DNA from 2 places in the Pedobacter sp. GSP4 genome. Region 2 is predicted to be linked to the other one. Evidence: riboswitches for the same ligand, from Rfam matches in the RefSeq annotation. Region 2 holds a riboswitch; the other holds the start of a gene.

Region 1 (11,647 bases), on a different contig from region 2:
AAGGTTATTTCCATCTGTTAATGCGAACTCAACTTTTCCATGGCTGATGAAATCATGGTTAATTTTTTCAGCTTCGGCAATAATGGTTATAGAAATATCGGCACCGAAGTATTTTAGGTTTTCGGCTTTTGATAAGAGCTGAGCAATGTGCCCGCCATTACCATGACCTATTTCTAAAACGGTATCGTTATTTTTAAGGCATAAAGCTTCAATGGCTGCGCTGGTCATACCAATGTTACTGGCATGCATCATCTCTCCGGTTTTAATGCCATGTTCGCCTTCCGGGCAGGCCAGCTGTTTGGCAATACTTTTTAATTCTTCTTCCGGGTGTTGCTGTTCCATAACCAAAGCTAAAGATTTACGGCTACAGATTTTTACATCTTTTAGGGCAAAAGTTACAAGATTATTTAATTACCTGAACTGGCTTTTTATTTTCATCTATGGCAACAAAAGTAAAATCGCCGTGTACGGCAAGTTCACGTCCTTCGGCATACATCTGTTCGATGTAAATTTCTACATTAACCTTTAAACTGGTATTGCCCACATGGCTTACCTGGCCAATAAGCTCTATAATGGTGCCGGCAGGGATTGGCTTTTTAAAATCTATCCTATCGCTGCTTACGGTTACCATAATCTGCCTGCTAAAACGGGTTGCGGTAATAAAGGCAACTTCATCCATCAAATGCATGGCCGTGCCGCCGAAAAGGGTATCGTAATGGTTGGTTGTGTTTGGAAAAACGGCTTTAAAAATACTGGTTTTAGAGTTTTCTATTCTTTCTTCTAAGGTCATGCTTAAAGTTTAAAATTAGCCACGGAAACACAGCTACGCACAGAATATTTTAGTTCTTCAGTGGTTCTGGGCTTCCGTGGCAAAAGTATTAATTTACCTGGAGATCTTCAGCCAGCACTTCTTCTGTTTTACGCATCTCTTTTGCGGCTTCTACCATTTCTATCAAAGCCTTTTTGGTTTCGTCCCAGCCACGGGTTTTTAAACCGCAATCGGGATTAACCCAAAGCTGCGCGGAAGGAATAACAGCTTTTGCTTTTTTCAACAGCTGAACCATTTCTTCGCGCTTCGGAACCCTTGGAGAGTGGATATCGTATACCCCAGGACCAATTTCGTTCGGATATTTAAAATCGGCAAAAGCATCTAACAGTTCCATTTGCGAACGCGAGGTTTCGATGGTAATTACATCGGCGTCCATATCGGCAATATTCTGGATAATATCGTTAAACTCCGAGTAGCACATATGTGTATGGATCTGTGTATCATCTTTAACACCGCTTGCCGAAATTTTGAAGGCTTTAACTGCCCAGTTTAAATAGTTTTGCCAATCTGCCTTGCGCAGCGGTAAACCCTCCCTAATGGCTGGCTCGTCTATCTGGATAATTTTTATCTCAGCCTGTTCCAGATCGCAAACTTCATCGCGGATGGCCAATGCAATTTGGGTACAGGTTTCTGACCGGGGCTGATCGTTACGCACAAACGACCACTGTAATATGGTTACAGGGCCCGTTAACATGCCTTTCATGTGTTTATCGGTAAGTGATTGTGCGTAAGCTGTCCATTTTACCGTCATAGGCTCTGGACGGGAAACATCGCCAAAAATAATAGGCGGTTTCACGCAGCGCGAGCCATAACTTTGTACCCACCCATTTTTAGAGAAGGCAAAACCAGCTAACTGCTCACCAAAGTACTCCACCATATCGTTGCGTTCAAATTCGCCATGAACCAGTACATCCAGATCGATTTCTTCCTGCCATTTTACTGCTTTTGCAGTTTCTTCGGCTATTAAGCTGTTGTACTCATCTTCGGTAAAAGTTCCGTTCTTGAGTTTAGCCCTCCAACTCCGTACTTCTGCTGTTTGCGGAAACGAACCGATAGTAGTTGTGGCGTAACTTGGCAGATTGAGTTCCTGCTGTTTAATTTTTCGGGTAGAAAATGCACTTAAGCGCTCAGCATCGTCGGATTTTAGTGCCAAAACACGTGCTTTAACCTCAGGATTATGAATGATTTTGGAAACTTTACGGTTGCTGATGGCAAGCTTGTTTTCTTCCAGTTTTTGCAGGGTAGATGCAGGGCTTTCGTTTGTGATCAGTTTTTTTAAGGTGGCCAGTTCGGCAATTTTTTGCTTTGCATAGGCGAGCCATTGTTTAATTTCTGCTGAGAGATTTTGCTCGTTGGTTTCGTTGTCTAAATCAACAGGCGAATGGATTAAAGAGCAGGATGGCGCAATCCAGATTTTATCCCGACCTCTTTTTTCGATAGCCTGGTTAATGATGGAAACCGATTTTTCAAAATCATTTTTCCAGATATTTCTGCCATCTACCAAGCCCAGCGAAAGGATGGTCTCTTCTTTTAAAGCAGCCAGCACATCCGTTAACTGATCTTCAGCACGTACGAGGTCGATGTGCAGTACATTTACAGGTAAAGCAGCCGCAAGCGCAAGATTATTGCCCAGGCCTTCAAAATAAGTAGCCAATACAATTTTTAATTGTGGAAAAGCCTTCCTGATTTCTTTGTAGGCATATTGGTAGGCTTTTTGATCTTTTTCGGTTAAATCTAAAGTTAAAAATGGCTCGTCGAATTGTATATACTCGGCTCCCAAAGCGTCCAATCGGGATAGTATATCGATGTAAACCGGAAGAAGGTTCTTGATCAGATCTATTTTTTCGAAACCGGCTTCTTTTTCCTTACCCAGTAAAAGATAGGAAACAGGACCGATCAAAACCGGCTTAGTGGTTAGCCCAAATTGTTTAGCCTCATAAAACTCGTCGATAATTTTAGTCGAGAACAGTTTAAAAGGCTGATCTTTATAGAATTCTGGAACAATGTAGTGATAGTTGGTATCGAACCATTTGGTCATTTCCATGGCTACAACATCTAATCCATCTTTTTGATAACCCCTAGCCATGGCAAAATAAAGGTCCAGTTCGGCGTTTCCTTTTTTCAAGATTACTTCATTGTACCTTTTCGGAATGGCGCCGAAAGTTAAGGAATGATCCAATACATGATCGTAAAAAGAAAAATCGTTTGATGGAATAATATCTATCCCAGCTTCTTTTTGAAGTTTCCAGTTTTCGTGGCGGATGTTTTTCCCCACCTGAAGTACATTTTTGTACCCAGTTTTATCTGCCCAGTAATTTTCGCAGATTTTCTTTAATTCCCTTTGGCTACCTATTCGCGGATAGCCCAGATTTTGCGTTAGCATCTCTTTTAAAGATTAAGTAAATAAATCGTTTAAAAGCCCTTTAAGCAATATTTTATGATGCTTTTGGTTAAAATGAAAAGGAAAGGTTAGGGCGCAAAAAACCTACTTATCAGCCAGAAGCTTAAAGCAAAATTTAATAAAATGGTTAATTCTATCATGAACCTATCAGACCTGACCAATTGCTTTATAACGCGAAAGCACCGTCAATTCGATATCGGTAGGTCTCCTGACTTATTCCCGATTTTATCGCCTTCCCATACCGATAAATCGGCACAGTGGCATATTGATAAAACCGTTGTTTCGTTTAAAAACAGAATTTACAGTTGCGCGACAGCTCGTGATTTGCACACGATTCCCTTTTAATCTACAGCTAAGTAAAGCCAATATCGGTTGATGAAAAAATAAAGTTAAGAACTTACATCAAAGGCAAATGTAGAGATTAAGATGGAGGATTTTTTAAATTTTTAATGTTTTTTGCACCGCATGAGATAAAATAAAGGCTTTTTGAGCTATATAATTCTGTCAAAACCTGCACTGTAACAAATTTGGCGCATGTAAAATCGCTACATTTTCTCTATTATATTTGATTATCCAACAAACAACCCGATTATGATAAAAAACTACTTCAAAAATACCTGTTTTGCTTTTTTGATAATTTCGTGCTGTGCGGTTCAGGCACAGGAAGTGCCCACGCCAAAAACGCATTTTGGTTTCGATATCGGTGATAACTACCAGCTAGCCAATTATACCCAAACGGAGGCTTATTTTAAAAAACTGGCCGAAACATCAAAGCGTGTCAAGCTCGTAGATATAGGTAAAACCGAAGAAGGAAGAAGCCAGTACATGTTAATTGTTTCTTCGCCAGAAAATTTAAAGAAATTGGATCGGTATAAAGAAATTTCGCAGCAGCTTGCACATGCCGAAATTAATGCCGAACAGGCTAAGGCCTTGGCACAGGAAGGAAAAGCGGTAGTTTGGATTGATGGCGGGCTGCATGCAAACGAAGTGGTTGGCGCACATCAACTGATACAGACGGCCTATGAATTTGCTTCTAAAAGCGATCCGGAAACCTTGCGCATTTTGGATAATGTAATTATTCTTTTTACACATGCTAACCCCGATGGCCAGGAACTGGTAAGCAATTGGTACATGAGGGAAAAAGACCAGAATAAAAGAACAACTTCGGGCCTGCCGGTACTGTATGAAAAATATGCTGGACACGATAATAACCGCGATTTCTTTATGTTAAACCTTAAAGAAACACAGAACATAGGGCGTCAGCTTTTTGTAGAATGGATTCCGCAGATTATGTACAACCATCACCAGGCTGGCCCTGCCGGAACAGTAGTGGCCGGACCTCCTTACCGCGATCCTTTTAATTATGTATTCGACCCCATGGTGCTAACCAGTTTGGATGCTGTTGGTGCGGCCATGCACAATAGAATGAATGTAGAAAATAAGCCTGGCTACACCCAGCGGGGCGGTTCGGTTTATTCTACCTGGTATAATGGCGGGTTAAGAACAACAACTTATTTCCATAACATGATCGGGCTGTTAACCGAGATTATCGGTAACCCCACCCCATCAGAAATTCCACTGGTTCCATCGCGTTTATTGCCAAACGGCGATTCGCCAAACCCGATTACTCCGCGCAAATGGTATTTTAAAAACTCAATTGATTATTCTGTATCCCTAAATTATGCTGTTTTAAGTTATGCCCAGCGCTACCGTGATGAACTGCTGTTCAACATTTATCAAATGGGCAGAAATTCTATTGAGCGCGGTAAAAAAGATACCTGGTCGTTTTCCCCGAAAAAAATAGAAGCCATTAACAATGCCGCGAAAAACGACAAAGGTGCAGCGGTTGCAGGTGGAGATGCTGATTTTGGACCGAGACGGCAGTTGAGTATTAAAGCACTCGATACCGTGATGAAAGCACCAGCGAACCGCGATCCAAGAGGTTATATTTTATCTGCAGATCAACCTGATTTTAATTCGGCCATTAAATTTTTAAATGCTTTGATCAGAACGGGTATTGTGGTTCAAAAGGCAAGTTCGGCATTTACAGTAGCGGGCAAAAATTATCCTGCCGGAAGTTATGTGGTAAAAACCGATCAGGCTTTCCGTCCGCATGTTTTGGACATGTTCGAACCACAAGACCATCCAAACGATTTTAAATATGAGGGAGGCGCACCAATTCCCCCATACGATGCTGCCGGATGGACTTTGGCCTATTTAATGGATGTAAAGTTCGACCGCATTTTGGATGATTTTACCGGCCCTTTTGAGAAAAATCCTTACGGAGCATTATTAAAATCTGAAAATAAACTGCCAAGTGGATCAGGCTATGTATTAAGTGCGGCACAAAACGATTCTTACACAGCAGTAAATGATCTGTTGAAGAATAAAGTTGCTGTTTACCGCTCTACCGAAAACGGCGATTTTTATGTTTCATCCACAGGGAAATCGATACTGGAAAAAGCAAATGTGAAACTTAAAAGTGCCCCGGCCCCAAAAAACAAAGTTGAAATTTCAGCTGGCCGTATTGCTTTATGGGATACTTACGGAGGCTCTATGGCCTCGGGATGGGTAAGGTTTTTAATGGAGCAGTATCACTATAATGCAACTGTAATTTATCCTCAGGATATTGATGCCGGAAATTTAAAATCCAAGTATGATGTAATTATTTTTGTAGGAGGAGCAATTCCATCTGTTCAGAGCGGAGGTGCTGGAAACAGATCATTTGGTCCGAAGGCAGAAGAAATTCCTGAAGCTTACAGAAACCGTTTGGGAAGAATTACCGCTGATAAATCAATCCCTGAATTAAAGAAGTTTTTAGAAGCCGGTGGAAACATTGTAACCATAGGCAGCAGTACCAATTTAGCTTTCCACTTAAAGTTACCTGTTCGCAATGCAATGGTGGAAATTGTAAACGGTGAGGAAAAACGTTTGCCTGCAGAGAAGTATTACGTTCCCGGAAGCGTTTTAAATGTAGGCGTTGATACTTCATTGCCAACAAACTGGGGTATGGAAAAAGAAGCAGATGTGTATTTTGATAACAGTCCGGTTTTTAAACTTACAGGCGATGCCATCGCATCAGGAAAGATTAAGCCTTTAATGTGGTTTGAAACAGCTGCGCCGTTGCGCAGTGGCTGGGCCTGGGGCCAAGCTTACCTGCAGGATGGTGTAACCGCTTTTGAGGCAAAGGTTGGCAAGGGAAAACTGCTGGCTTTCGGACCTGAAATAGCTTTTAGGGCACAAACGCACGGAACTTTTAAGTTAATATTTAATCAGCTGTATAAATAAATGCTGTGATTTAAGAAGCCACTATACTTAACGATAGTGGCTTTTTACTTTGGCTTTACTTTCCCCATTTATAATCAATTTACTTTTGTGTCATGAAAGTAGAAATCTGGTCGGATGTAATGTGTCCGTTTTGCTATATCGGAAAAAGGCATTTTGAACAAGCTATGGAAAAGCTGCCTTTTAAAAATGAAATTGAAGTGGATTGGAAGAGTTTTCAGCTCAATCCGGAATACCATAACACCAATAACGAAACAGTTTACGATTACCTTTCGAGAAGCAAGGGAATGCCTGTTGAACAGGCTAAACAGATGACCAAACAGGTTGTTGATATGGCTGCAAATGCGGGCTTAACGATCGATTTTGATACTAATATTCCGGCCAATACCTTTAATGCACACCGCCTGATCCATTTGGCAGCACAACATAACCTACAGGATTTAGCTGAAGAAAAGCTTTTTGAAGCCCATTTTGTTAAATCAAAAAATATCGGCGAAAGCAGTGTTTTGATTGATCTTGCGGTAGAAATCGGTTTAAATAAAGAAGAAGCAGAAGCGGTTTTAAGTAGCGATCAATTTGCCGAAGCTGTTCGTTACGATATTTACGAAAGCCAGAATTTGGGTATCAGGGGCGTACCTTATTTTGTTATGGACCGTAAATATGGTGTTTCGGGCGCTCAGCCCGTTCAGGCTTTTACCGATGCACTTACCCAAAGTTTTACAGAGTGGAAAGAAGCTCAGCCAAAAACTACACTGACCTCATTAAATAAAAATAATGATGCGGTTTGTGATGAAAATGGCTGTGAGATATAGGGTTGTTTCCCGCAGATTACGCTAGCATTAACAAAACCTATTAAATTTTCGTCATTGCGAGGAGGAACGACGAGGCAATCTTTTACGCCATTAACTCTTTCTAGAAAGATTGCTTCGTCGGCTGAAAAAGCCTTCTCGCAATGACGATTTTTTATGGTAGTACTCGAAAGATTTACCGCTGGTTCTTCAACGGGGTTAAGAGGTATTCCAGTCCATTAACGCGTATTTCGAACATGGTAGCCATTAAATCGCCTAATTTTCCCTTTGGGAAACCTTTATCTTTATACCACAGCAAATAACTTTCGGGAATATTACAGATTAGATAACCTTTATATTTTCCGTAAGGCATTTGCATTTTCACTAAATCGAGCAACAAGGTTGGGTCTAACATTACAATATAAAATCTAAGTAATTCTCTTTGTTAATAATTGAAAAAGTGGCTTTGGGATAATTTTTAGCGAAAAAACCAGGTATTTTCTTTTTCTGACCACCCCACTTGAAATCGACCGCTAAAATTTCCCCATTTTTAACTTCGATAAGGTCGATTTCCTGTTGATCGTAAGTTCTCCAAAAATAGTGAGTAGCATTTTGTTGTTCGTATTCTACTTTCTTAATACGTTCGCTAAAGCAATAGTTTTCCCATAAAATACCCTGATCATTACGTAGCGCTAACAGTCTGAAATCATTAATAATTGCATTTCTGATACCGTTATCGTAAAAATACCATTTTGACGATTTTGTAACTTCCTTACGTAGATTATTGCTGTATCCGCCGACTTTGTAAATAATAAAAACTTTGGCAAGCAAATCGAGATAACGATCTACTGTATTTTTACTAAGGCCCAGCGTGCGGGAAATTTCATCAATTGAAACCTCTGAGCCTACTTGGTATGCAATAAGTTTTAATAGTTCCAAAAGTTTCGCGCTATTCTGTATGTTTTCATACATCAGGATATCTTTTAATAAATAAGATTTAACAAGCTCTGTTAAATACTGCGCTTTTTCGGCTAATGAATCCAAGTGGAATAGTTCGGGATATGAACCAAAGATTAGCCTTTCTTCTAGGTTCTGAGTTGTTTGTAAAGCATTTTCCCTTTTATCCAGCTCAAGCTGTGCTATTGGGTAAAGATAATAGGTTAAACTTCGGCCGGTTAATGGTTCGCCTGTTTGGTTTGAAAGATCAAAGGTAGAGGAGCCACTCGCAATTATGGTTAAATCTTTGAAAGTATCAATCAACAGTTTTAATATCTTTCCTATTTCAGGAATAACCTGTGCCTCATCAATAATAAGCAGCTTAGCTTCTCCCAAAATTCTTTTATAGTTAGCCGCAGTTCGCGTAGATAATAGTGCCTGTACATCCTGATCCTCGCCATTTAAAGAAAGATGGTTAATGTTGGCATCTTTTATGATATTTTCTACCAACCAGGTTTTTCCTACTCTTCGGGTTCCAAATATTAAGATAACCTTATTTTTCCCAATTTTATTGAGGATTATAGGTTGTAAGGATCTGGTAATTTGACTTTCCATTTAAGCCAAATATAGTAAAAAACGTTAATTCAGTCAATAGACTGACTCAATTAACGTTAATTCAGTCAACAGACTGACTGAATTAACGTTTTTTTAATCAATCAGCTCTAAAGTTTCAATAGCTTCTTCAACGGTATTAATGTTATCAAAAGCAATTCTTAAGGTATTTTTAACCTCTTTTAAATTGCACATGCGCGGGTGGTTTTGTGCAAAAGTTAAAATTTTGGTAAAGGTATTCGAATCGAAATATTTCGATTGTTTATCGCTTAAAAAGTAGCCACGCAAGCTGTTTTTCTTGAAACTGATTTTTTCGAAGCCGAGTTTTTTGCCCAACCACTGCAAACGTACCACACTGAGCATGGTTTTTACCTGTGGTGGAACCGGTCCGAAACGATCGGCCAAATGTTTTTCAAAAATCGCTAGTTCGGCTTCGTTATCGAGTTTAGAGAGTTCGGTATATAAGTTGTACCGTTCTGTAATATTGGTAATATAGGCATCCGGAATATAGAGTTCCAGGTCGGTATCAACCTGCGTAAAGCCAACAAAGGGCCGTTCAGGTTCATTCTCGAAAAGGCCTTTAAACTCAGCTTCTTTTAACTCCTGAATGGCTTCATCTAATATTTTGTGGTACATTTCGAACCCGATTTCTGCAATAAACCCGCTTTGCTCTGCCCCCAATAAGTTTCCACTTCCGCGGATGTCCAAATCGCGCATGGCTACATTAAAACCACTGCCGAGGTCAGAAAATTCTTCAATGGCGCTTAAGCGCTTACGTGCTTCGGATGTTAAGGTTGATAAAGGCGGCGATAATAAATAACAGAAAGCCTTTTTGTTACTCCGGCCTACCCTGCCCCGCATTTGGTGCAGATCGCTCAGGCCAAACATATGGGCATGGTTGATGATAATGGTATTGGCATTCGGAATATCCAAACCAGCTTCGATAATGGTGGTGGCTACCAGCACATCTTTTTCACCGTTAATAAAATCGAGCATTACATCTTCTAGCGCATCGCCATCTAACTGGCCGTGCGCAATCCCTATCCTGGCTTTAGGTACGAGCTTTTGTATCAATCCACCTAGTTGCATCAGGTCATTTACCCGGTTATGGATAAAGAAAACCTGGCCCCCGCGGTCCAGTTCAAACTGAACAGCTTCCTGGATCAGCTTATCATTAAAAACATGTAACTCTGTACTAACCGGTTGGCGGTTGGGTGGTGGTGTGCTGATAATGGATAAATCGCGGGCCCCCATTAACGAAAAATGCAATGTCCTAGGGATAGGTGTTGCGGTTAAAGTTAACGTATCAACATTTACCCGTACCGCTTTTAACCTTTCTTTTGCGGTAACACCAAATTTCTGCTCCTCATCAATAATCATGATGCCCAGATCTTTGAACTTTACATCCTTGCTCAGTAAGCGGTGGGTACCGATTAAAATATCAACTTTACCTGCTGCAGCTTCGGCCAGGGTATCTTTAATCTGTTTATTGGTTTTAAAACGGTTAATATAATCAACCGTAACCGGGAAATCTTTTAGGCGCGAAGAGAAGGTTTTAAAATGTTGTAGCGCCAAGATGGTGGTAGGCACTAAAACGGCAGCCTGTTTGCCTTCTGCTACAGCTTTAAATGCAGCACGCACGGCAATTTCGGTTTTTCCGAAGCCTACATCACCGCAAACCAAACGGTCCATTGGGTGTGGCGACTCCATGTCTTTTTTTACATCCTGTGTGGCCTTTAACTGATCGGGGGTATCTTCGTAAATAAAAGATGCCTCCAATTCGGTCTGCAGATAGCTATCTGGCGAAAAAGCCGTTCCGGCCTGGGTTTTACGCAAAGCATAAAGCTTAATCAGGTCGCGGGCAATATCTTTAACTTTTTTTTTAGTAGTTTTTTTTAGCTTATCCCAGGCATCTGTACCCAGTTTATTCATTTTGGGCACACCGCTTTCCTTGCCACTGTATTTGGCAATTCGGTTTAGTGAGTTGATGTTTACATAAAGCAGGTCGTTGTCTGCATAAATCAAACGGATCATTTCCTGGGTTTTGCCATTTACTTCAACTTTCTCTAGGCCGGCATATTTGCCAATTCCATGATCGATGTGTGTAACGTAATCGCCAGATTTGAGTTCCCGCAGATCTTTCAGGGTAATGGCCTGGCTTTTTTGATAACCTTTTTTAAGCTTGTATTTATAGTAACGGTCAAAAATCTGATGATCGGTGTAAAAAGCCGTTTGGATTTTCGGATCAACAAAACCTTCGCGCAGCATACTGTTGATCGGTGTAAATTTAGCCGTTTTATCAATGTCCTCTAAAATGGCGTACAAACGCTCAATCTGTTTTGGCGAATCGGTAAAAATAAAGTTGATAATGCCTTCCTTTTCATTCTCCTTCAGGTTGTGGATAAGCAGATTGAAATCCTTATTGAACGAAGGCTGCGGCTTGGTTTCGAACTCAAAGCGGTCGTCGGTTTTATAAAAGAACTGTTTACCAAATTCCACAAGCGGAAAATCGTGAAGATGATCGCCCAGTAATTTTTCGTCGGTAAAAGCAAATTTAGGGTCGATCCACTCCGGATTCTGTGTTTTATCGGCAGCTGGCAGGGCTTTCCACAGCTCAACGGCCTTTTTAAACCCGGCTTTAACAATATCGAGGGTAAATTCTACATCTTTAAACCAAAGCTGGGTATCCTGATCGATATAATCGAGGATGCTGATATTGCTTTCGGTTAAAAACTTGGCCTGAACGTTAGGCACAATGGTTAACGATTTAACATCGGCAACCGAAAGCTGGCTTTC
Region 2 (11,647 bases):
GGGATATCGCCAGTGGTAACCGACCATTTTAACCGGCCTTCGGCGCTGTAGCAGTGCAGCTTACCAGGTGTAACGTAATCTTTTGCATCAGTTACGTAAACATCTTTACTGGCTGGATTAATGGCAATGCCATAAGGGATTTTAATGTTCTTTTCGGTGCCATCATTTATAAACTTACGGTCCATCAATGTTTCATCTTTGGTGTTGATCATATGATAGGTAATCTCATTTTTACCTGCGATGTAATTCCATGCTGTAGCATAGATATAAGCGTAATCATCGTCGATAGCGAGGTTACTTGCGGCTATGTTGAATACCTTTTTGATCTGATCAGTTTGTGTATCAATTACGAAAAGCTTTGAGGCAATGGTATAGTAATCGCCACGGGAGGTAACATACAGGTCGCCATAACGGTCGGCTTTGATGCGGTGGAGATTAATGGCCACCTCGATGCGTTTAATTTCTTTAAAACTTCGCAGGTCGATTACAGAAACGGTGTGCTCGTAATCTGGCGGACTATAACCTCCAGAATTGGCTACATAAAGTTTATGGCCAACTACGGCCATTTCTTCTGGCTGCCTGCCAACTTCAATACTGCGGTTTATGGTTAAAGTTGTAGTATCAATTTCGGCAACGGCACCATTTGGTGATTTTGGATCGCCAACTTTGCCTAAATAGGCACTTACGTAAGCTTTTCCATTATTAAATGTAATGTAGCGGCAATTGATAATATTGATTTGCCCTATTTTTTTGCCCGTTTTGATGTTGAGTACCTCAACCTTGTTCGATACGTTTACCACCACATAAAGTTTGCTCCCGTACCGTCCAATATCATTGGCTACATCGCCCAAGCCTTTGGTTACTTCGGGGTTTACCTGGTTATATAAATTGCGGGTATAAATTCCGTTTACCAGGTCCATATAATCCAATGAGGCCTTATTCATATTCATGTTGCCTTCGTTAATCAGATAAAACCCCTTTATGGCTGAGGTAGGCTCTGGCTCAACTTTGGTAATTTCAGAAGGTAAAGGCTGTGGGTCTTTTCTGCAGGCGCTAAAGATTATCACCACTACAGCCAAAATGGATATATACTTTAAAGGCCTCATAGCTTATAATTTAGGGTTAGCCTGTAGTTTCTACCGGGCATTGGGAAATTTGGAATCAGGTCGTAATATTGGTTAAGCAGGTTATTTACTTCCCCGTTTAGGTTTATACTCCCTTTTTTAAGTTTAAATTCATATCCAATGGCAGCATCGTGCGTATACCATGGTTCCATGTAGTTGTAAATGTTGTTTGCCTTTTGGTTATAGCGGAACCCAGTGTAAATGAAACTGTAATTTGCATGCCAGTTGTGATAATCAAGGCGCGTTAGAAAAGAGCCACTGTTTTTAGGAATGTAGGGAATCTGGTCCTTATAGGTTTCGTCCGCTGTCGAGGTAACATCTACAGCTTTTTGAAAGGTATAATTGATGCCGATATTCATTACAAAATCGGTAAGTGGTTCAAATGCTGTTTTTGCGTTAAGCTCTAAGCCCCGTATATCAACCAAACCCACATTGTACATAATCCACCTGAACAAGTTTGCACCAGGCTGGGCCACAATCTTATCTTTAACGCGGTTGTAATACACATCAGATTGGATATCGATAAATTTGAGTTTGCTGTTTTTAAAGTTTTTGAAATAGGTTAGCCCAACATTGTACTGTTTGGTATACTCCGGATTTAACAGCGTATTACCGATAAACGTGTAATACAGATCGTTAAACGTAGGCATCCTGAATATATCCTTATAAAATGCACGCAGCCTTAAATCCTGCGCTTTGAACAGTTTCCACGATAACATTACTGTTGGGCTAAAAACCTGTTTGTTGCCAGAAGAAGTATACAATTTTACCTGATCGACCACCGTAGTGCTCAATAGATTTACCTGTATATTGAACTGTTTAAAGGTTAAAGAAGAGCTTAAAACATTTAATATTGTATTCCTATCGGGGTAAGGGAACATGTAAATATTGGCAGCCAAAGTTTGGTAGCTATAATCGGATGCATAGGCGGCTTCCCAAGCAGTATTGATTTTATATTTTGCAGAGACGGATAGATAGGCTTCCTGCTCTTTAAAACGGTTATCCAAAAGCCCGGTGGTGGTTACGTAATCGGGATCAAGGTAACGCTGATAGGCGTAACCGTATTTTCCGTTGATCAAAACCGTTAATTTATTCGACAATTGCTTTTCTAAACTTCCCTGAACAAAGAAATCACGGTCCCAGATTCTTTGTGTAAAATCAAACCTGTTGGCTACAATGGCACCGGGCAATCCCCTATCTGATAAAAAAGAATAAGCCTGGGCATGCCACTTTCCATTTTTAATTTTCCCAAACAGTGCCGCCTGCAAACGGAAACGCTCCACATCGCCATTATTTCTTACGGCTGTGGTATCAAAAACGCCATTGGTATACCTGAATTTATATTTACCATCGGCACGTATATATTCGGTATTGATACTGGCCTGCAGGTTTTCGTTAATCTTATATTGATAAACCAAAGAAGGATTGATTAAACCGAACGATCCACTCTTTAAGCCCAACGCAAACTGCTGATGCTGATCTTTTTCAAAGTCGGGCGCTTTGGTTTTTAAGTAAATGCTACTGGCAGAGGCAAAAGCCCTTGCCGGAACAAGCAATTCGGGTTTCTGACCGCTGTATAAAGCAATTTCTTCAAGGTTATTTAATGAGAATTTACCTAAATCTACCTGACCGTTCTGCGCATTTCCAACTTGAATGCCATCTAAAAATACTGCGGTATGGTTGGTGCCCAAACTGCGCACATTTACTGTTTTTAATCCACCAATTCCACCATAATCTTTTAACTGCACCCCCGAAAAATAACGGATGGCATCAGCAACAGATAAGCTGTTGATCCTTTTGAGGTCATCAGCAGTCAGGATTTGGAGTGGCGTTGGCGATTTGCTCTGTTCGGTTAATCGGTACTCCCTAATTTGAACCTCTTTAAGCTGCGTACTTTTCTTGGTGCTATCGGTTTGTGCACCTGCATTTAAGGGCAATATAAACCCAGTCCACAAAATGGATAAAAATAGAAAAAACTGCATTGTGCCCGCATAGGCAGAATGTTTTTGAGTCATTTGATTGTGAGTTTAACCCACAGCCAACAGATGGAAAAGAAATGAAATACAAATACGCAATAAATCACCCCTAGCTTCAATCCACGAAAGCTATGAAATATAATGCTGAGGCAGGTCTTCTGACTTACTCCCGGTTTCCGGCCTTCCCATCCCGACTAATCGGAACAGTGGCAGATTGATTGGAAATCCGTTAAGGAGCTTACAGCTGCGGGACAGTTACAGATTTACACTGTATTCCCTTTTAATCCCGATTTTCACCGGGAACCAAAAGCGATGCAAAAGTAGTAAAATTAAGCAATATGTAAAATGGATGATTGAAAAGGCTGCATATACCAGAAAAAGCTAAATTAGGGATCAAATTTCACACATGAGAAGAATTCTATTTTTTGCGTTACCCTTAGTCAGCTTATCCGCTATGGCCCAAAAAACCGATACCGTTTTTCTGAAAAAATTATTGGAAGCTAAACCCGGGCTGTTTTCATCCATATTAAACCATCCCGATAAAAACCAGGTACAGATTCTTTATACCCAAGTTAACCGCGATGCCAAGAACAGGCCTTCTTTTAAAACTTTCAGTTACAACTTAGATCCGCACCACTATTTTTATCCCGCCAGCACGGTTAAACTTGCCGCGGTAATTTTTGCTTTAGAAAAAGTAAACCAGTTAAAAAGTACCGGTTTAACTGTTAACAGTACCATGGTTACGGATAGTGCGTTTAAAGGACAGACTAAAGTTTTAAAAGACCCCACTGCCCAAAACGGGCTACCATCTATAGCGCATTACATTAAAAAGATTTTGCTTACTAGCGATAACGATGCCTTTAACCGCTTGTTCGAATTTATTGGCCGGGCAGAAATAAACGAAAAGCTAAAAGCAAATGGATTAAACGATAGCCGGATTTTAAACCGTTTGGCCATTGGCGATGCAGGAGAATCGGCAAGGTATACCAACCCGGTTAAATTTTATAATGACCAAAGCTTGGTTTACAGTCAGCCAGCCCAATATGATCCAAAAGATTACCCCCTAAGTTTAACCAACCTAAGCATGGGCAGAGGTTATATGGATAGTACCGATAAACTGGTAAACAAACCTTTTAGCCTAGCAGATAAAAATGCATTTGCCATAAATGATCAGCAGAAGCTGATGCAGAAACTCATATTCCCTGAAGCTTTTCCGGCTACAGAAAGGTTTAACCTTAGCGCGGATGATTATAAATTGATTTATACCTACATGAGCAAATACCCTACAGAATGCAGTTTCCCCCATTACGACGCTAAAGAATTTTGGCCAACCTATGCTAAAATGCTGTATTACGGAAGGGAAAATATTACGCCCGAGGCCAATATCAGAATCTTTAATAAATATGGCGACAGCTATGGATACATCATTGATAACAGTTATTTTGTGGATTTTAAGAACGGCATTGAGTATTTCTTAACTGCTGTTGTACAGAGCAATGAAGATGGAATTTTTAACGACAATAAATACGAGTATGATACGGTGTGTTTCCCATTTATGAAAAATTTAGGCAAAACCATTTACGAACTGGAGCTAAACCGCAACAAAAAGCACAAGCCTGATTTGAGTAAGTTTAAACTGGATTATACTTATTAATTAGTTAAAACCTTTATGCTGTTTAATAGTTTATAGGGTATTAATTGTACAAAAAACTATACATTAATTAAAAAATAATATATTCGCATTTCAAATCATAAGAATAAAGCGCTAATGGCTAAACTATTAATAATTGACGATGAACGAGCGATAAGAAGTACTCTACGCGAAATTCTGGAATACGAAAATTACGATGTTGAAGATATCGATAATGGTATTGATGGCCTCGAAATGATTAAAAAAGGCAACTACGATCTAGTGCTGTGCGATATCAAGATGAATAAGATGGATGGTATGGAAGTGCTTGAACAGGCACAGCTCATCAAACCCGACTTACCTTTTATTATGATATCCGGTCATGGTACGGTTGAAACAGCTATCGAAGCCAGCAAAAAAGGCGCATTCGATTTTATTTCTAAACCACCAGATTTAAACCGTTTATTAATTACCGTTAGAAATGGTTTAGACCGAGGCAACCTTGTTACCGAAACCAAAGTTTTAAAACGCAAAGCCAGTAAAACGCGCGAAATTTTAGGCGAATCAGAAAGTATTTCTAAAATTAAAGAAACCATAGAACGTGTAGCCCCTACAGAAGCCCGTGTATTGATTACCGGTGCAAATGGTAGTGGTAAAGAATTGGTAGCCCGCTGGTTACACGAAAAATCGAACCGTGCCGATAGTCCGCTAATTGAAGTAAACTGCGCCGCTATCCCATCCGAACTAATTGAAAGTGAATTGTTTGGCCACGAAAAAGGTTCATTTACTTCAGCCGTTAAACAGCGTATTGGTAAATTTGAATTGGCCAACGGCGGAACTTTATTTTTGGATGAAATTGGCGATATGAGCTTGTCTGCACAGGCAAAAGTGTTGCGTGCATTACAAGAGCATAAAATTTCGCGTGTGGGTGGAGAGAAGGAAATTGAAGTGAACGTGCGGGTTTTGGCAGCAACCAATAAAGATTTGTTAAAGGAAATTGAAGATGGCAACTTCCGTATGGATTTGTACCACCGTTTAAACGTAATCAATATCCATGTGCCCCATTTAACTGAGCGTACTGATGATATTCCTGTAATTGCACAAAACTTTTTAGAAAGTATCTGTAGCGATTACGGCATGCCGGTTAAGAAAATAAACGATGGTGGCATGTCTGCACTGCAGGCTTTACCTTGGACAGGTAATGTACGCGAACTGCACAATATGATTGAACGTTTAATTATTCTGAGCGATAAGATTATTACCGAAAATGATGTGCGCGCCTTTGCAAATCCAGGTGGTGGTACAAACATTGGCGCAGCAACCAGCGCGCAGATTGCCGGTTCGGGCGGTTCAGGCTTAAGCTCTTCATTTGACTCGTTTAATAATTTCCAGGATTACAAAGACCATGCAGAACGCGAGTTTATTAAGTTCAAACTGGAAAAAAACAATTGGAATGTTTCAAAAACAGCTGATGAAATTGATATCCAAAGAAGCCATTTATACAGTAAAATTGAGAAATTTGGCTTAAAGAGAGCCGAATAAAACTACATCTGACAGTTTTAATAACAAATCGTCATCTCGGTCCGATAGCTATCGGATGAAGTGCAGCGAAATGGAGAGATCTATGGACAGATAATTTCATAGATTTCTCCACTACGGTCGAAATGATGAATAGATTATCCCATGTAATCATTTTGCCGCATCAGCAATGCGCGGTATTTATTAAAAATTGCCGTTTTAGAAACAAAGCCTAAATATTGGTTCTGCGCATTTAAAACTGGTAAAACCCAAACATTATCCTGCTCCATTTTGGCTAAAACTGTTTTTAAATCGTCTTTTTCGGTAATGGTATTGGGTGCAGGTTTAACCAAATGTGCAGCCCGCAGGTTTTCTTTATCAGGACTGTTCATCATTTCGCTAAACAGCTCCTCAATATAAATAATCCCCTTAAAATCGCCAGTTTCATCAATTACGGCGCATATATTCTTTTGCGATTTCACAATTTCAGCCATTTTAACTGAAATCAGGTCATCCATATTCAATTGCGGATAGCTTTTTTCGATGAGGTATTTTAGCTTCATCTGGTTCAGCACCGTCGTATCCTTATCCTCATGAGATAGTAACTCCCCTTTATCGGCCAGTGCTTTGGTGTAAATAGAATGTTTTTGAGAGTTTCGGTTAATCGCATAAGAAATTGCAGTGGTAATCATCAGCGGAACCATCAAAATATATCCACCTGTAATTTCAGCAATCAGGAAAATTCCCGTGAGTGGTGCGTGCATAATTGCGCCTAGCGCAGCAGCCATGCCGGCCACAATAAAATTAGATACATTTAATTGTGCAATGCCGGATAGATTGACCACATAGGCAAAAATAAATCCAATTAATCCACCCATAATTAAACTGGGTGCAAAAGTTCCGCCATTTCCGCCCGCCCCCAAGGTAACCAACGTGGCTATTGATTTCATAAAAATGGTAACCACAGTAAATAAAACCACCAACGCGGGGATGCTATTGTAGTCGGCGAAAATACTGTTATTGATTACGGCATTATAATTGCCTTTTAATAAGCCTTTTATGGTTATGTAACCTTCTCCGTACAATGTTGGAAACAGAAAAACCAGTAAACCAAGCATTAAACCACCAATAACAACTTTAGTGTAAGGGTGTTTTATTTTATAAAATAAGCCTTTAATTGCATAATTGGCTTTGGTGAAGTATATGGAGAATAAGCCAATAAAACAGGCTAAAATTACATAGTAAAAAAGCGCATTTACCTTCCATCCTTCTGTAACCAGAAAGAAAAGCTGTTGTGTATAGAACAACCTGGCCACTACAGCTGCGGTTGCTGCTGATAGCAAAAGTGGAATAAATGCCGGTATGGTAAACTCGGGCAACAGGATTTCGATAGCGAAAACAATACCCGCTACCGGGCTATTAAATGCACCGGCAATACCTGCTGCGGCACCACAGGCCACCAGCATGGTAATTTCTCGGTATGATAAACCTAAAATGCGCCCCAGGTTAGAACCGATTGATGAACCGCTGGTTACAATTGGCGCTTCTAATCCCGTAGATCCGCCAAAGCCTACCGTAATGGCTGCGGTAATTATCTGCGAATAAATATTATGTGCTTCTACCTTGCTCGATTTTTTAGAAATGGCATAAAGCAATGGTGTTAGGCCGGTTTCGAACTTAGTTTTTCGGATAAAGTATTTGATGTACAAAACCGTTAAAAAGATCCCGATCATCGGAAAAACAAAATACAGGTAGTATTTATATTTCCAGTGCCAGTCTGATTGAAGAAATTCTTCGATGTGGTGGGTTAAACTTTTTAAAGCTGCTGCAGCCAGCCCGGCCAAAACCCCTACTATAACGGCAAGGATAATTAAGAAATTACGGTTTGATATTTTAGATTTTCGGTATTGGTTAATTTGATCAAGGTAATTTACAAATCTGATGTACATTCTATTGTTTTTTAATAGAGGGCGTTAAGCCAAAAGTAGTAAAAACAACAGTAGCAGCCAACCAAATGACTTAATTAAGCATCAAATTTATCCAATAACTTAATCAGTGTTGCAAAATCTTTCGGATATGGCGCATCAATCACAATGTCTTTATCATCTAAACCCTTAAAAACCAAGTGTCTGGCGTGGAGTGCAAAACGTTTCATAATAGGCTGTTCTTCTTCTCCTTTGGTTAATTTATAACCTCTCTTAATTGAAGAAAGAAAAACGGGTTTTCCTTTGTACATTTCATCGCCAACAATGGCTGCTCTTTGTGTAGCCAGGTGGATACGGATTTGGTGCATGCGCCCCGTTATCGGTTTACACTCTACCAAAGTATAATGTTTGTAGTATTTTAAGGAATCGAAAATCGTTTCAGCTCTTTTGCCCTCGGCCCTATCAATGGTTACATTTTTATTGCCATCGTTCAGGATCGGTAAATCGACCATCAGCTGATCGAAAATAACATGCCCATCCACCACCGCATGGTAAGTTTTATTTACTTTACGCCTCTCAAACTGCATTGAAGCATGACGGTAACCCTCAGGGTTTTTCGCAATAATTAAAGCACCCGAAGTTTCCTTATCTAAACGGTGACAAACCTGCGCATCATCGCTATACTGTTTAGCAAGGCGTAACACATTGGTTTCACCAGATCCGCCACGTTCATCGAGTGAGGCCAGAAATGGTGGTTTGTTGATTACGATAAAATCGTTGTCTTCGAAAAGAATAAGGTCTTTAAAATTTGGAAACTTCAAACTGCGCTGTAATTAATGAAGTGCAAAAATACGATTTTATTTTTTTAAGGCAGTCGTCACCCTAAATTTATTTCAGGGGTCTAATGAACAGTTCGAGTAAGCCTACTTTAAACTAAAGTATTCCACGCATTTTGTCATCATGAGCGGTTATTTATGATATAAAAAATATTATTGACAAAAAGGTTTCCCTCTCAAACTCTCCTAATTTAACGTCATTTCGAGCAGAGCGCAGCGAAGTCGAGAAATCTGTCTCAAGATAGATCTCTCCGCTGCACTACCGATATAAAATCGGTACAAGTTGCGTTTCGCTCGAGATGACGGGTATAAAAAAAGCCGCCCAAATTTACATTTGGACGGCTACTATTTTATTTTAATTAATTTAAGAAAGCTCGAATTTATAGCCCACTCCTTTTACGGTAGAAACATAAGTTTCGCCTAATTTTTCGCGCAGTTTACGGATGTGAACGTCAATAGTTCTATTGGTTACCACTACCGAATCTTCCCAGATATTTTTAAGAATTGATTCGCGGGTATAAACCTTTCCCGGTTTTGAAGCCAATAAATACAACAGCTCGAATTCTTTTTTAGCCAGCACCACTTTGCTACCGGCCTGAAAAACCAGATAAGCTTCGCGGTCTATTACTAAATCTCCAATTTCTAATTTGTTCTCTGATACTTCTTCAGTACCTGCATTTCTTCTTAAAATGGCATTAATACGGCTTACAAGTGCCCTAGGTTTGATCGGTTTGGCGATATAATCATCAGCACCAACATTAAAACCTGCAATTTCTGAATATTCTTCACTTCTAGCGGTTAAGAATACCATAAAAGTATTTTTAAATTCAGGTATGGCACGCATTAAACGGCACGCCTCAATTCCATCCATTTTAGGCATCATAATATCCAGGATAATTAAATCTGGATGAACCTTTTTTGCAACAGTAATTCCTTCCTGGCCATTGTTGGCTGTAAAAACCTGATAGCCTTCTTTTTTTAAGTTATATTCAATCAGTTCCAGAATATCTGGTTCATCATCAACAATTAATATTTTCTGACCTGCGTTGTTCATAGTTAAATATTTGTTACGAAAGTACTGTCTATGATGCAATATTTAGTTAAGCCTAAGTTAAGAAATTGTTAATTACTTAAATTAGTTTAACATGGAATTTGTTTTAACGTAACGTTTTAGCTAAAAAGGCGTCAAGCTCGTCGCCACGCAGGTTTTTAGCTGCAATTTTACCCGTTGGATCGATCAGGTACGATGTTGGAATAGCCTGCACCTGATATTTTCTGACCGTTTCGCCATTAAAATCTTTCAATTCAGAAACATGTGTCCACATTAATCCATCCGCTTTAACTGCGCCCAGCCATGCCGCTTTATCCGTGTCTAAAGAAATGCCGATAATATCAAAGTTCTTAGTTTTATACTTGTTATATACCTTAACTACATTTGGGTTTTCCTGACGGCAGGGCTGACACCATGAGGCCCAAAAATCAACCAGTACATATTTTCCTTTATAACTGGCTAAACTTACAGGTTTTCCATCGGAAGTATTAATTGTAAATTCTGGTGCTATCTGGCCAACCTGTACAGCTTTTAAAAGTGCCATCTGCTTTACAAAGGTATCGACAGTGGCATTACCTTTAATTTCTTCTTTAACTTCATCCGCAAACTTTACCAGTTCTGATTCAAATTCCTGCGGACTTAACGTATTCATTGCATAGAAACTGGCAAGCGTTCCTTTATTATCCTTTGCAAATTTTATAATCTGGCTGTTTAACTGGTTAATGTACGATTCGTACTGTGGCCTAAGTGATTCTAAAATAGCCGATCTATCCTGAGGCTGTTTTTCTACCTTGGCTTCTAGCTCAGCCTGTAGTTTTTCTGCCTGTTTGGCAAAATTATTCCTGATGGCATTTAACTCCGATAACTTATCAACCTCGTTTGCACCAGAAATTTTATAAGCCATGGTTTTATCGGCCAAATCTGCCTCCAGTTTTATTTCATCACCATTTTTTGCAATCAGCATAAATTCATGGTTTCCAACAGAAACCCTAAAGAAATCAACCGATGGTGTTTTACGCACAAATTTAAATTCACCTTTTTCTGATAGATTGGTAGAATCGATAGCCACCATATTGCTGCTCTGCATGCCATACAAAAACACTTTCTTCTCTGTTCCAGGGTTTTTGAAAGTTCCGTCTATCGTAAAGCTATCTTTTGGTTTACATGCGGTGAAAGCCATTGCAATCAGCACGATTATGCTCAGTTGTTTTATTCTCATTATTTCAGTTTTTCAAGGATTAATTCATTTAATTTTTTTGCATCGGCTTTACCTTTGGCCAGTTTCATTACATCGCCAACAAATAAGCCTAAAACGCCTTTTTTACCTTTTTTATATGCATCTACCTGTTGAGGGTATTTATTTAACACTTCATCAATAAAACCACCCAACTCTGCTCCATTATCGGTAATTAAAAGATTTAAAGCTTGGGCAAGCTCAGCAATACTTTTGCTTTTTTCGGTTTCGGCAGCCGGCAACAATTGCTGTGTGGCAATTTGCTGGGTAATTTTTTTATCATCTACCAGATTAATGGCCTCAGCCAGGTGGGCTGGAGTAATCTTATAATCGGCTATCGCAATTCCCTTTTC

What was found. Region 2 has a riboswitch for cobalamin ahead of ACS5PU_RS05400 (TonB-dependent receptor plug domain-containing protein). Riboswitches for the same ligand answer to the same signal wherever they lie in the genome.
Region 1: linked by a shared signal. The riboswitch ahead of metE (5-methyltetrahydropteroyltriglutamate--homocysteine S-methyltransferase) and the one ahead of ACS5PU_RS05400 (TonB-dependent receptor plug domain-containing protein) in region 2 are both predicted to bind cobalamin.

What each region holds. Positions count from the first base shown of each region.
Region 1 is NZ_JBPZIR010000003.1:367,537-379,183, reverse strand. It holds gene ACS5PU_RS08825 (class I SAM-dependent methyltransferase) at 1-342, opposite strand, end outside; gene ACS5PU_RS08820 (acyl-CoA thioesterase) at 404-790, opposite strand; gene metE (5-methyltetrahydropteroyltriglutamate--homocysteine S-methyltransferase) at 879-3,212, opposite strand; cobalamin riboswitch at 3,412-3,612, opposite strand; gene ACS5PU_RS08810 (M14 family metallopeptidase) at 3,822-6,518, shown strand; gene ACS5PU_RS08805 (DsbA family oxidoreductase) at 6,611-7,327, shown strand; gene ACS5PU_RS08800 (DUF3820 family protein) at 7,500-7,718, opposite strand; gene ACS5PU_RS08795 (ATP-binding protein) at 7,718-8,854, opposite strand; gene mfd (transcription-repair coupling factor) at 8,948-11,647, opposite strand, start outside.
Region 2 is NZ_JBPZIR010000002.1:442,718-454,364, forward strand. It holds gene ACS5PU_RS05395 (YncE family protein) at 1-1,106, opposite strand, end outside; gene ACS5PU_RS05400 (TonB-dependent receptor plug domain-containing protein) at 1,103-3,139, opposite strand; cobalamin riboswitch at 3,232-3,424, opposite strand; gene ACS5PU_RS05405 (serine hydrolase) at 3,507-4,754, shown strand; gene ACS5PU_RS05410 (sigma-54-dependent transcriptional regulator) at 4,869-6,272, shown strand; gene ACS5PU_RS05415 (chloride channel protein) at 6,407-8,197, opposite strand; gene ACS5PU_RS05420 (RluA family pseudouridine synthase) at 8,272-8,994, opposite strand; gene ACS5PU_RS05425 (response regulator transcription factor) at 9,374-10,063, opposite strand; gene ACS5PU_RS05430 (redoxin domain-containing protein) at 10,167-11,279, opposite strand; gene gatB (Asp-tRNA(Asn)/Glu-tRNA(Gln) amidotransferase subunit GatB) at 11,279-11,647, opposite strand, start outside.